Regions from separate parts of the Arthrobacter sp. B3I4 genome, predicted to be linked through region 1. Evidence: riboswitches for the same ligand, from Rfam matches in the RefSeq annotation. Region 1 holds a riboswitch; the other holds the start of a gene.
The links. Region 1 has a riboswitch for thiamine pyrophosphate ahead of QFZ61_RS10895 (bifunctional hydroxymethylpyrimidine kinase/phosphomethylpyrimidine kinase). Riboswitches for the same ligand answer to the same signal wherever they lie in the genome.
Positions count from the first base shown of each region.

Region 2: another riboswitch for thiamine pyrophosphate. It lies ahead of thiO (glycine oxidase ThiO); the one in region 1 lies ahead of QFZ61_RS10895 (bifunctional hydroxymethylpyrimidine kinase/phosphomethylpyrimidine kinase).

Region 1 is NZ_JAUSYK010000001.1:2,275,367-2,282,376, forward strand. It holds gene ndk (nucleoside-diphosphate kinase) at 1-101, shown strand, start outside; gene QFZ61_RS10885 (vitamin K epoxide reductase family protein) at 234-908, opposite strand; gene QFZ61_RS10890 (Rne/Rng family ribonuclease) at 1,381-5,013, shown strand; TPP riboswitch at 5,193-5,291, shown strand; gene QFZ61_RS10895 (bifunctional hydroxymethylpyrimidine kinase/phosphomethylpyrimidine kinase) at 5,281-7,010, shown strand, end outside.
Region 2 is NZ_JAUSYK010000001.1:1,759,878-1,766,887, reverse strand. It holds gene thiS (sulfur carrier protein ThiS) at 1-193, opposite strand, end outside; gene thiO (glycine oxidase ThiO) at 190-1,509, opposite strand; TPP riboswitch at 1,501-1,618, opposite strand; gene thiE (thiamine phosphate synthase) at 1,645-2,397, shown strand; gene QFZ61_RS08325 (RNB domain-containing ribonuclease) at 2,519-4,015, shown strand; gene QFZ61_RS08320 (DEAD/DEAH box helicase) at 4,334-6,082, shown strand; gene QFZ61_RS08315 (site-specific DNA-methyltransferase) at 6,091-7,010, shown strand, end outside; gene QFZ61_RS08310 (MarC family protein) at 7,003-7,010, opposite strand, start outside.

The DNA of each region.
Region 1 (7,010 bases):
GTGACTTCGGCCGCGACTGGGGCGTTAAGGTCCAGCAGAACCTCGTGCACGGCTCCGACTCCGCGGAGTCGGCTGACCGGGAAATCAAGATCTGGTTCTAACCCCCTCCCGCGCGAACGGACACTTAAGACCCTCCGCCTAAGCGCGAACGTACACTTGGGGCCCCGATTTCCTAGGAAACCGGGGCCCCAAGTGTACGTTCGCGCTTTTCGCTGGCGGGGCGGGCGGGTGGCTTAGTACCCCGAGGTGCCGATGAACACCTGGATGAAGGCGAAGAAGATGGTGGCGATCACGGCCACGTAGAGCAGAGCTGTGAGAATCCAGCCCGAGTCCGCCAGGATGCGGGCAGCGCCGGAGGGCACCGGGATGAGGCCGGTGCTGACGTTGCGGACGGTCACCCAGATGAACAGCGGGATCATGGCCGCCCAGACGATCATGCAGAACGGGCAGAGGATGTGGATCGAATACAGTGCCTGGGACCAGAGCCACACGACAAAAGCAAAGCCCAGGGTGACGCCCGCCTGCAGCCCGATCCAGTACCAGCGGGCGAACGTGGCACCAGCCAGCATGCCCATGGCGGTGGTGATGATGACGGCGAAAGCCACTATGCCGATGAACATGTTGGGGAAGCCAAACAGGGAACTCTGCCACGTCTGCATCACCTGTCCGCAGGAGATCCAGGGGTTGACGTCGCAGACCGTGACGTGGCTTGGGTCTTTGAGAACTTCGAGCTTTTCCAGCACCAGAGTCCCCGAGGCAAGCCAGCCGACGACGCCGGTGATCAGCAACAGCCACGCAAACGGCCGGTCGCGGGTCATGGTTGGCTCAGGGCGGCCCGCCGCGGCCGCGCTGCCGTCCCGTTCGCGGGCGTCGACGTCGCCTTGGGCGGGGGAGATGCTGCTGGGCATGGATCTCAGTCCTTTGCGTTGGGTGCTCTTGGGCCGATTCTATCGCCGGAGGCTGAATGATTCCGGGCAGGCGCCCGCCGTCCACAGTGGTTCGGCCCGACCGTTGATCCGGATGCCCGGCTTACCCCTGCTTTTGCGGCTCCTGTGAGACAATGAAGCTGGCTGGGACACGAACCACATTCGGGTTTCAGTCCGGCGACTTTGTTTTCAAGACCGCCAATGAGGAGCAGGGACACTCCGGATCGTACGACCCGGTTTATCCCGCAATGCCATTGGACGGCACCTAGTTGTGACGGACAGATCAACGGGTTCAGAACAATTCCGCCGGCCCTCCAGGGCTGCCGCACCCCACTGCCGGTGCGAACCTGAGGGTATCCAATTGACTTCTGTCAATGCCCGCGGGTGTTGACAAATATTTGCCCCCACGGGTGCCGGATGTGGCGGTACATCAGGGGCAGGAGTGTGGCCACCTATGGATCATGAACAGCTAGTAACCGGCAACGACGAAGCACCCGTGAGCGAAGCACCGCTCGACGAATCTGCAGCCGCACCGGAAAGCGCAGCGGAAACCTCAGCCGCACCGGAAATCTCAGCCGCACCGGCGCCCAAGCGCGCCACCAGGACTCGGCGGAAAGCCGCCCCCGCCGTGGAGGGAGCGGATCTCGCAGCCGTTGCGGCCGGCGCCGTCGCCGAGGCAGCCGGTGCTGACATCGCCGCAGCTGACGCCGCCGCGGAAGTCAAGGCCCCCTCGGAAGCCAAGACCCCAGCCCGCCGGAGCCGGTCACGGAAGAAGGTCGAGGTAGACGACCAGACCGTGGTCAACCCGGCCGGAGATGCCCTGGCCACTGCCCTGGCGCCGGCTGAAGACGCGACGGCCGCCCACGCGGCGGCCGATCACACAACCGCCGACGCCGCGACGGCCATGACGGCAGCTGGGCAAGCACCGGAGAAGCCGGTCCGCCGCAGGGCCTCCCGTGCCAAGGCCGCGCCGGCCCCCGCAGCAACCGACGAAGCTCCTGCCTTGATCGAAGCGGCGCAAGTTAAAACCGCGCCCGATGAAACAGCGCAAACCGAAACCGACGCCGAAACAGCCGACGCCGAAACTCCGCAGGCCGCCCCCGCCGCCGCGGACACCACCGCTGTCGAAGACGCCGCTGGCAACACCCCGGCTGAGGCCCCGGCTGAGGCGCCCGCCGCGGACTCCGTTGCCGAATCACCTGAAGCGTCCTCCATGTTCCTCGCACCCGGGGCCGTCACCTCGATGATTTTCCAGGCCCCGGACCTGAGCGCCGTGGTCCGCCCGGCCCCCGTCGCGGCCCCGGCCGCGGCGGAGGACGCCGAGGAAGAAGACGAAGAGGCCGAGGGTGACGACGCCGGCAACCGCCGTCGGCGCCGCAGCCGCGGACGCCGCGGACGCAGCCGCACCGCCGGCGAAACCGACGCTGACTCCGACGCTGCCGTGGACGGCGCCGAGGAGGCCGATGAGGAGTCCGAGGGTGCGCTGGAAGAGGGCGTCACCTCCCGCCGTCGTCGTCGCCGTCGCCGCGGTGACCAGGACCTGGAGCTGACCGGCGGCGGGGACGACGACCCGCCCAACACAGTGACCCGGGTCCGCGCGCCGCGTGCCGTCAGCGATGCACCCGTCAACAACCGCGTCACCTCTGTCAAGGGCTCCACGCGGCTGGAAGCGAAGAAGCAGCGCCGCCGCGAATCCCGGGATACCGGCCGCCGCCGCACCGTCATCACCGAGGCCGAGTTCCTCGCCCGGCGCGAGTCCGTGGACCGCCAGATGATCGTCCGCCAGCGCGACGACAGAATCCAGATCGGCGTCCTCGAAGACGGCGTCCTGGCCGAACACTTTGTTTCCAAGACCCAGCAGGACTCCCTGATCGGGAACGTCTACCTGGGCAAGGTCCAGAACGTGCTGCCGTCGATGGAAGCTGCCTTCGTCGACATCGGACGCGGCCGCAACGCCGTGCTGTACGCCGGCGAAGTTAACTGGGACGCCGTCAACGTCGAGGGCAAGCAGCGCCGGATCGAGAACGCGCTCAAGTCCGGCGACTCGGTGCTCGTCCAGGTCACCAAAGACCCGGTCGGACACAAGGGCGCCAGGCTGACCAGCCAGATCTCCCTCCCGGGCCGCTACCTCGTCTACGTGCCCGGCGGCTCCATGACCGGCATCTCCCGGAAACTGCCCGACGTCGAACGCAACCGGCTCAAGCGGATCCTCAAGGACCGCCTCCCCGAGGATGCCGGCGTCATTGTCCGCACGGCGGCTGAAGGCGCGTCGGAGGAAGAGCTGACGCACGATATCAACCGGCTGCGCGCCCAGTGGGAGGGCATCGAAAGCCAGTCCACGTCCACGAAGCTCCTGGCACCCGAACTGCTTTACGGCGAACCGGACCTGACCATCAAGGTGGTCCGGGACGTGTTCAACGAGGACTTCTCCAAGCTCATCGTCTCCGGCGAGGAAGCCTGGGACACCATCGAGGCCTACGTCACCTACGTGGCGCCGGACCTGGTTGGCCGGCTGGAAAAGTGGACCAAGGAAACCGACATCTTCGCTGCCTGGCGGATTGACGAGCAGATCCACAAGGCGCTGGACCGGAAGGTCTTCCTGCCGTCCGGCGGCTCACTGGTGATCGACCGGACCGAAGCCATGACCGTCGTCGACGTCAACACCGGCAAGTTCACCGGCAGCGGCGGCAACCTCGAGGAAACCGTCACCAAGAACAACCTGGAAGCGGCCGAGGAAGTCGTCCGCCAGCTGCGGCTGCGCGACATCGGCGGCATCATCGTGATCGACTTCATCGACATGGTGCTGGAGTCCAACCGGGATCTCGTGCTGCGGCGCATGGTGGAGTGCCTCGGCCGGGACCGGACCAAGCACCAGGTCGCGGAGGTGACCTCGCTGGGCCTCGTGCAGATGACCCGTAAGCGGATGGGCACCGGGCTGCTGGAAGTTTTCGGCGAACAGTGCGAAGCCTGCGCCGGCCGCGGCATCGTCACCCACGACGAGCCGGTGGAACACCGCCGCGCCAACGCCGTCGCCGCCGAGCACTACGTTCCGCGCACCGAGCAGCAGCCCGCCGCGCGCACTGAGCGCAAGCGCCGCCGCGGCAAGGGCGGCCAGGGTACCGAGGGGATGCCGTCCGCTCCCGCCGCCGTGCACGCCGAGCCCACCGAGGCCGAGCGCCACGCGAAGGCGGAGGCGACCCGCGTCGCTCTGGCCAACATCGCAGCCGCCGCGCACGCTGCGCACCTGCACGACGGCGAAGCAACAGCAGCGCCCGACGCCGAGACCCGCCAGGCAGCGCTCGATGCGGCCGTGGAACTGGCCTCAACCGAGGAGGCTGCCGGACGTCCGGCGGCAGTGCTGACCTTCGGCGGCGAGCAGGTTGCCCTGCCGTTCGTCGAGCACGCCGAGGAAGCCCCGCAGCCTGCACTGACCCTTGATCTGCTCACTGAGGCGTTCGCCAACCTTGGCGACGCCGATGCAGGCGCCGGTACCGGCGCTGGCACTGCTGTGGGCAGGCCTGCGGAGCTTGCCCCGGTAGCCGAACAGCAGCGGCCGGAACGTTCCGCCCCGGCTGAGGCTGCGCGGGCCGAGTCTGCAGGGACCGAAGCTGCACCGTCGCGGGCGACCCGCGGCAGGGGCCGGGCCCGCACGGCCCGCATCCAGCCGCCGAACGCACGGAATCGAGATGCCGAGGCTCCGGCAGGGCAGGAAACCAGAAGGACACGTGCCCAGGCGCCGGCCGCGCAGGTTCCCGCCGCCGACACACGTGCCGCTCAAACACAGGGTACTCAAGCCCCCGCGGCGCAGGCGCCGGTCGCTAATGAGTCGGTTGCGCAGGCCCAGGTTGCGTCGGCTTCGGCTCAGGCGGCGGCAACCCCGTCCCGGCGGGTGCGCCGTAACCGCAGCGCCAGCCGCGCCCAGGGCGCCGCCAACGAGACGTCGGTGGAGCAGCGCGCCGCGACGCCGTCGGCCGCTACCGGTTCGGTCCATGAAGCGAAGGCGCCGGAGCCGGCGACAGCGGCTGCGACGCCGGCTGCAAACGAGCCGATCATCCTGGGTGTCGGCGTACCGGCCTCGGAGCTCTAGCACCCGGCATTCCACGAAGTAGGTGATCCGGAATCCGGAGCACCGCCCGGCTCGCGGGTACCGTGTCGGACTCGACGTAACGTCACGTCGAGTCCGGACGGTACCCGCGAGGCCGTTAACGTGCAGGTCAGGCAGGGGGCTGACCACAGGGGAAAGCAGGACAGGGGAGGGTTAGGCTGGTAACCGACACGGGGTGCCGGGCAACGAGCCCGGCTGAGATCCAGACCCGTTGAACCTGTCCGGTTAGCACCGGCGAAGGGATGTCTCTTGAATTCGTCGACCCAGCCCGCATCGCCCCAACCTGCACCGACCAAGCCTGCGCCACCCCAGCCCGCTTCAGCTCAGCCTGCACCGCCCCAGCCCGCATCAACTCAGCTCACGTCGATCCTGCGGTCCGCCTTCGCGCCGGCCGCGACCGGCGGACACGCCACCAGCCCCGGAGCGCCGGGCAACCCCGCCCCCTCGGCCGCTCCCACCAGTTTCCGGGCACCCGCAGCCCCCGGTGCGCCGGCGCTCCCGCGGGTGCTCGCGATTGCAGGCTCGGATCCTTCCGGCGGCGCCGGCATCCAGGCCGACCTTAAGAGCATCGCCGCCCACGGCGGCTACGGAATGGCCGCGATCACTGCGCTGACCGCGCAAAACACCCACGGCGTACGATCCGTGCACGTACCGCCGGCGTCGTTCCTGACCGAACAGTTGGACGCCATCAGCGACGACATCACCATCGACGCCGTCAAGATCGGCATGCTCGGTGACGCCGCGGTGATTGACGCCGTCCGCCTCTGGCTCGAGAAAGTCCGTCCCGCCGTCGTGGTCCTGGACCCCGTGATGGTGGCGACCAGCGGGGACCGGCTGCTGCAGGAATCCGCCGAGGCTGCCCTGCGTGCGCTGTTGCCGCTGGCGCACCTGATCACCCCCAACCTGCCGGAACTGGCCATGCTGCTGGACGAACCGCCCGCGGCGGACTGGGCGGCGGCGCTGGAGCAGGGCAAACGGCTCGCCGCGCTGGCCGGCACGACAGTACTGGTCAAGGGCGGGCACCTCGCGGACGGCGACGGCGCCGGCGACCGCGGCGACGACGGCGGTGGCTGCCCCGACGCGCTGGTCAACACCGCCGGACTGCTGGGCCGGGAGACTATCGAGGTGCCCGGCGAACGGATCGCTACCCGCAACAGCCACGGCACCGGCTGCTCCCTGTCCTCGGCGCTGGCCACCGTCCAGGCCAGGACGGGGGACTGGGCAGCAGCGCTCCGGGAGGTCAAGCCGTGGCTGGTCGGCGCACTGCGGGAATCGCAGAGCCTCCGGGTCGGCACCGGCAACGGACCGGTCCACCACTTCCACCACCTGCAGCAGACGCCCGGCAAGCAGACGCACCTGCAGCAGACACCCGTGCAGCAACCACCCCGGGAAGGTGAATTTGCGGCTGCCCTCGACGAGCACGCGGCGGCCGGGCTGGAGGCCATCTACGCGCTGGACTTCATCCGCGGCCTCGCGGACGGGACCCTCCCGGAGCGGCAGTTCGCCTACTACCTCGGCCAGGACGCCCTGTACCTCAACGGCTACTCCCGGGTGCTGTCCCGGGCCGCCGCGCTGGCGCCGTCGGAAGCCGAACAGCTCTTCTGGTCCCGTTCCGCACAGCAGTGCCTCGAGGTGGAAGCCGAACTGCACCGATCCTGGCTCGCTGGCCGCGCCGTGGACGCTGAGCCGGGGCGGGTCACCAAGGCCTACGTGGACCACCTGCATGCAGCCTCCCTCGCCGGCAGTTACGGCGTCCTGGTGGCCGCGGCGCTGCCGTGCTTCTGGCTCTACGCCGAAGTCGGCGCGACACTGCAGGCGGAGTTCCTCGCCGCCGGCGCGCCCGCAGGGCACCCCTACGCGAACTGGCTGCGCACCTACGCCGACGAGGCGTTTGCCGCCTCGACCCGGCAGGCAATTCGGTACATGGACGCAGCTGCCGTCCGGGCCTCCGAGCAGGACCGCAACGCCATGACCGCCGC
Region 2 (7,010 bases), 520 kb from region 1:
CGGCGAGCGCGGTCACGTGCCACTGGCTGCGCGGCACAACCTCGGCATTGCGGGCGACGGCGACGCCGAGTTTCCGGCCGTCGGTAGCCTGCCCGTCGGAGGACAGCGGCCTGCCGGTGACCCCGCTGACGAGGGCGCCGACGGTGGCACCCTGGGCGACGGCGTGCTGTGCTCCGTTGAGCCTGATGTTCATGCTGGTTCCCTGTCTGTCGTGGAGATATTTGCCCCTGCTGCGCCGGCACTGGAGAAACCGCGTGCGGAGAAGGCCTGAGCGGAGATGGCCTGAGCGGGGATTGCCTGACCGGAGAAGCGGTCCGGGCGGAAGGCGGCCCAGCGCGGATCCGGCGTCCCGTCGAGCAGTTGGCGGCAGATGACGGCGGCCGCCGGGGTGAGGAGCACCCCGTGGCGGAAGAAGCCGGTGGCAATGATTAGCCCCCCGCACTCGGGCCCGCCCGGGGATTGGGCCATCCTGCCCAGCAGCGGGGCGTTGTCCGGAGTGCCTGGCCGCGCCCGCGCCGTGGCTTCAAGCAGTTCCAGTTCCGCGACGGCCGGGACCAGCTGCTGTGCATCGCGCAGCAGCTGATAGACGCCTCCCGCGGACACTGCCGTCGGGTCCGCCGGCGCGTCCTCCCGCTGGGTGGCGCCGATCACGACGGTGCCGTCCCCGCGCGGGACGATGTAGACCGGGACGCCGCGGACCAAGCCGCGGACGGTGGAGCGCAGCAGGGGCCTAAGCCGTTGCGGCACCCGAAGACGCAGGATGTCCCCGTAGACAGGCCGCAGCGGCAGCCGCAGTCCCTCGGGAAGACCCTGCAGGTCTGCCGCTCCGAGTCCGTTGGCCACGATCGTTTCACCGGCCCGGATTTCCCCGCCGCCCTCCAGCTCTATGCCGGCCACGTGTCCGTCTTCCCAGAGCAGTCCGGCTGCCCGCCGCCGCACGCCGGTATACCGGCTGCTCGCCGCCAGCAGCTCGCCGATCCGGGTCAGCAGCGTGCGCGGGTCCACTTGGTGGTCGGCCGGGATGTCGAAGGCGCAGGAGATTCCGGGGCTCAGCAGCGGTTCGCGCCCGCGCGCCTGACGGACCGTCAGCGGTTCAACGCCAAGACCGGAAGCCTGTTGCACGATTCGCAGGTCCTCGAGCGCCCGGCGGTCGGCGGCGTCCGCCCCGACGGCGAGGGTCGGCGTCGTGAGATACCCGGTGTCCCCCGCGCCGGCGCCGCCGTCCGGGTGGCCGTCGGCGCCGGCTGCCAGGGCCGCGGCGAAGCCGGGCCAGAGCCGGGCGGCTTCCAGCATCAGGGCCAGCAGCTCCTCCTCCTGGTAATGGAGTTCGCTGACCGGCGCGAGCATGCCGGCGGCGGCCCAGCTGGCCCCGGCGCCAGGCGCGTCGTCAACCAGTGCGACGGAGCGGCCGGACCGGAGGGCCTCCCAGGCAATGCCGCAGCCGACCACTCCGCCGCCAATGACGACGACGTCGCAGTGTCCGGTGGGTGTGGCGGATGGTGGGACCATGGCTTCCTTCCCTACGCCGGTACTAACCGGATCAGGTCAAGCGGTCGGCTCTGATGCCCTCTCAGCCCGGCGCCGTGGAAAGGCTGCGCGGGCTCCCGCAGTATCCGCCCAGTGTAGAGGAACTACCCTTAGACCATGAGCCAGGACCTCCACACCACCGCCCGCCTGTACCTGTGCACCGATGGCCGGAAGGAGCGCGGCGACTTTGAAGACTTCGTCGATGCTGCTTTTGCCGGCGGCGTTGACATCATCCAGTTGCGGGACAAGTCCCTGGAGGCCGCCGAGGAGCTTGAACTGCTGAAGGTGCTGCATGCGGCGGCGGCCCGGCACGGCCGGCTCTGGGCGGTCAACGACCGTGCAGATATCGCTTCGCTCTCCCACGCACCGGTGTTCCACGTCGGACAACGGGACATCCCCTTCGCCGCCGCCCGGGATTTCCTGGGCAAGGGCACTGTAATCGGCATGTCCACGCACAGCCCGGACCAGGTTGACGCCGCCATCGCCGCGGCACCGGGCCGGCGCGGGCTCGACTACTTCTGCGTGGGGCCGGTGTGGGCCACCCCGACGAAGCCGGGCCGGGCCGCCGTCGGGCTGGAGCTGGTGCGCTACGCCGCGGAGGCGATCGCACGGGCCGAGGGCGGCGACGCCGGACGGGTTCCCGGGGTGGTGCCGTGGTTCGCGATCGGCGGCATTGACCTCACCAACGTGGAACAGGTGGTCGAGGCGGGCGCCCGGCGCGTCGTGGTGGTCCGGGCCATCACCGAGGCCGCTGACCCGGAAGGCGCGGCGCGGGCGCTGCTCGCCGCACTCGACGCCGGGGCAGACGCAACTGCCGCTGCGGCCACCGCGTCCGGCGCTGCCAACGCCGTCGGAAACCCCGGGAACTAGCAGCAGCACTTCCGGCCGGCCCCGCTCCCCCGGCGCGGCCGTGACCGGGCCCGCCGGCCCTCGCCGCCGCCCGGGCCGATGTTTCAAGACTATTGGCGGAAATCGGGCTAACCTGATTTTCGTGTCTCATCATCGCCTGACGCCAAGCGTCCGCCAGCAACAGAACCAGCTTGCCCAGGCGCTCAATGCATTGCGCACCACCCTGGAGCTGCCGGGACCGTTCCCGGAAGATGTGCTCCGGGATGCCGAGGCTGCCGTAGCCAGCCACGAACTGCCGGAACTGGACCTCACGCATGTGGACTTTGTGACCATCGACCCGGCGTCCTCGACGGACCTGGACCAGGCGTTGTTCATCGATCGCGCAGGCGAGGGCTATAAGGTTTTCTACGCCATCGCCGATGTCCCCTCCTTCGTGGCCCCCGGCAGTGCCCTCGACGCCGAGACCCGCCGACGCGGGCAGACGTTCTACACCCCGGAGGGCAGGATTCCGCTGCACCCTGAGGTGATCAGTGAAGCGGCGGGCAGCCTCTTGGCAGGCCAGCTTTGCGCGGCGTTCGTCTGGGAGTTTGAGTTGGACGGCGCCGCCGAGGTCACCACCGTGCTGGTGCGGCGAGCGCAGGTCCGCAGCCGGGCCAAGCTGAGCTACGCCGGGGTTCAGGCCGAGCTCGACGGCGGCACCGCGGACCCGTTGCTTCAGCTGCTCCGGGAGGTCGGCAGCAAGCGGGTGGAACTGGAGCGGCTGCGCGGCGGAGCGAGCCTGAACATGCCGGACCAGGAAATCGAGCAGCTCCCCGACGGCGGCTACCGGATCGTCGCCGCCCCGCCGCTTCCAGTGGAGGACTGGAACGCGCAGATCTCGCTGATGACCGGCATGGCCGCCGCAGGCCTCATGCTTGAAGGCAAGGTCGGCATCCTGCGCACCATGCCAGCCCCGGACGAGAGCTCGCTGCGGCACTTCCGGCGCCAGACCGGCGCCCTGGGCAAGCCGTGGGACGGGCAGATCAGTTACGGGGAGTACCTTCGCACCCTGGACCCGACGGACCCGCGCCAGCTGGCGATCGTGCACTCGGCCGGCATGCTGTTCCGCGGCGCCGGCTACACGCCCTTCGACGGCGACGTCCCCGAGGATGCCCTCCAGTCGGCCATCGGCGCGGCGTACGCCCACTCGACGGCCCCGCTGCGGCGCCTGATCGACCGTTTCGTCCTGGTGATCTGCGAGGCCCTTTCCAACGGCTCCGAGGTTCCCGCGTGGGCCCGGGAGGCGCTGCCGTCGCTGCCGGCCATCATGGCGGCCTCGGACCAACTGGCCGCCAAGCTGGAGCGGCTGTCCCTGGACACGGTGGAGGCCGCGCTGCTGAGCAACCACATCGGGCAGGAGTTCGACGCCGTCGTCATCTCCGGCTCCAAACCCGCCAAAAACGGCATGGCCAACGGCACGGGAAGCAGCAACGGCAACGGCAAGGGGAACGGCAATGGTCCTTCCGGGATCGTGCAGATTGCTGAGCCCGCCGTCACCGCCCGCTGCCCCGGCGAGCTGCAGTCCGGCACCCAGGTCCGGGTCCGGGTGGTGTCCTCAGACATCGCGGCGCGGGAGGTGCGGCTCGAACTGGTCGGCTGATTTTTGTCGCCGGGCGCCCTGCCCGGCGGCGGTGGTGCCGCGCCGCCCGCCGCGTCCGGTCGAGGATCCGAACGCCGAACAGCTAGACTGGAAGGGTAGTAATGGATGCCCGGTCGTTGATTTCCAAGTATTTCGAATTCAACAAGCCCGCCCCTACGCGATCTTGAGACACACCCGCTGGTCCCAGTGCCAGCAACCAGATAGCCCGCGATCGGCTTCCGCTGGACCTGCTTGCGCCCCTGAGCCTGCTCCGGAACGGCCCCCGGCCGGCCCCCGTTGAGCAAGCAGCGCAACCCAAATGAATAAGGAAACTCCCCTGTGAGTGAATTGCACACGCACCAGCTTCTGACCGACGAATCCGGCACGGAAACGCTCGAGCCGGAAGAGACCATCATCTCGACCGAAGCCCCGCACGAAATCGCGGAAAAGACCTTCGCCGACTACAACGTCCGCGCCGACATTGTTGAATCCCTCGCCGACGCCGGCATCACCCACCCCTTCCCGATCCAGGCCATGACGCTGCCCGTCGCACTCGCCGGCCAAGACATCATCGGCCAGGCTAAGACCGGCACCGGCAAAACCCTTGGCTTCGGCATTCCCGCCCTGCAGCGCGTCATCGGACGTGACGACGCCGGCTTTGACAAGCTGCCGGCGCCTGGTGCGCCGCAGGCCCTCGTGATCGTGCCGACCCGTGAGCTGGCGGTCCAGGTCGCCAATGACCTGCAGAACGCTGCCCGCAAGCGCAACGCCCGCATTACCACCATCTACGGCGGCCGCGCCTACGAGCCGCAGGTCGAGGCGCTCCAGCAGGGCGTCGAAGTTGTGGTCGGCACGCCCGGCCGCCTGATCGACCTGTACAAGCAGAAGCACCTTGTCCTGAAGAACGTCAAAATGGTCATCCTCGACGAGGCCGACGAGATGCTCGACCTCGGCTTCCTGCCGGACGTGGAGACCCTCATCGCCGGCACCCCCGCGGTCCGCCAGACCCTGCTGTTCTCCGCGACCATGCCCGGCCCCGTCGTCGCGATGGCCCGCCGCTACATGACCCAGCCCACCCACATCCGTGCAGCCGACCCCGAGGATGAGGGCCTGACCAAGCGCGACATCCGCCAGCTGATCTACCGTGCGCACAGCATGGACAAGGTCGAGGTTGTTGCCCGTATCCTCCAGGCCCGCGGCCGCGGCCGCACCATCATCTTCACCAAGACCAAGCGCACCGCCGCCAAGGTCGCCGAGGAGCTCGTCGACCGCGGCTTCGCGGCGGCCGCGATCCACGGTGATCTCGGCCAGGGCGCCCGTGAGCAGGCCCTGCGCGCCTTCCGCAACAACAAAGTGGATGTGCTGGTCGCCACCGACGTCGCCGCCCGCGGCATCGACGTCGACGACGTCACGCACGTGATCAACTACCAGTGCGTCGAGGACGAGAAGATCTACCTGCACCGCGTCGGCCGCACCGGCCGTGCAGGCAACAAGGGCACCGCCGTGACCTTCGTGGACTGGGACGACATGCCGCGCTGGGGCCTGATCAACAAAGCCCTGGGCCTGAGCGTGCCCGAGCCGGTGGAGACGTACTCCTCCTCGCCGCACCTGTTCGAGGAACTCGACATCCCTGAGGGCACCAAAGGCCGCCTGCCCCGCGACAAGCGCGTGCTGGCCGGCGTCAACGCCGAGGTCCTCGAAGACCTCGGTGAGACCGGCAAGAAGAACGCCCGCCCCAGCGGCCGCGACGGCGCACGCACCGGCTCCCGTGAAGGCGGCCGTGACGGTGCACGCAGCGGTTCCCGCGAGGGCAGCCGGACCAGTTCCCGCGAGGGCAGCCGGACCGGTTCCCGCGAGGGCAGCCGCGACAGCGGGCGCTCGGGTGAGCGCCGCCGTCGTTCGCCCGAGAAGGAGACCGCGGCCGGCCCCGCCGAGGCGACGACCCAGGCTGCGGCCCCGGCCAGCGCTCCCGCCGAGGTGGACCGGGCAACCCGCGCGCGCCGCCGCACCCGCACCCGCCGCCGCAACGGCGAAGTCGTGGCCGGCGAAACGCAGGGCAACGCCCCGGCCCGCGGCACCGAGGCCTAACCCGCTTCATGGCTAACACCGTCTGGGCGCCGGACGGCAGCAACCTGGTGGTTCACGCGGACAACGCGGAGTACCTCCCGACGCTGCCGGACGGCGCCTTCACACTCATTTACGTGGATCCGCCCTTCAACACCGGCCGGGTCCAGAAGCGCCAGGAAACCAAGATGGTGCTTAACGCCGGGGGCGAGGGCGACCGCGTCGGCTTCAAGGGCCGGTCCTACGACACCATCAAGGGCGCGCTGCACAGCTACGACGACGCGTTCAGCGACTACTGGTCCTTTTTGGAGCCGAGGCTCATCGAGGCTTGGCGGCTGCTCGCCGACAACGGGACGCTGTACCTGCACCTGGACTACCGCGAGGTGCACTACGCCAAGGTGATGCTGGACGCGATCTTCGGCCGGGAATGCTTCCTGAACGAGATCATCTGGGCCTACGACTACGGTGCCCGCGCCAAGTTCCGCTGGCCCACGAAGCACGACAACATCCTCGTGTACGTGAAGAACCCGGCGAAGTACCATTTCGACAGCGCCGAGGTGGACCGTGAGCCGTACATGGCGCCCGGACTGGTGACGCCCGCCAAACGGGAACTGGGCAAGCTGCCCACCGATGTCTGGTGGCACACCATCGTTTCACCCACCGGCAGGGAAAAGACGGGGTATCCGACGCAAAAGCCGGAGGGCCTGATCCGCCGCGTGGTGGCCGCGTCCAGCCGGCCGGGCGACTGGTGCCTGGACTTCTTCGCGGGCTCGGGAACACTGGGCGCCGTGGCGGCCAAGCTCAACCGCAGGTTCGTCTGCGTGGACCAGAACCAGGCCGCGGTCGACGTCATGGCCAAACGGCTGGCGGCGAGCGCCTGCTTCACCGCGCTGCCGGATGCCCGGCCCGCGCCGGCCGGGGCAACCCCGGTCGGGCGAGGTGTGTCAGGTCC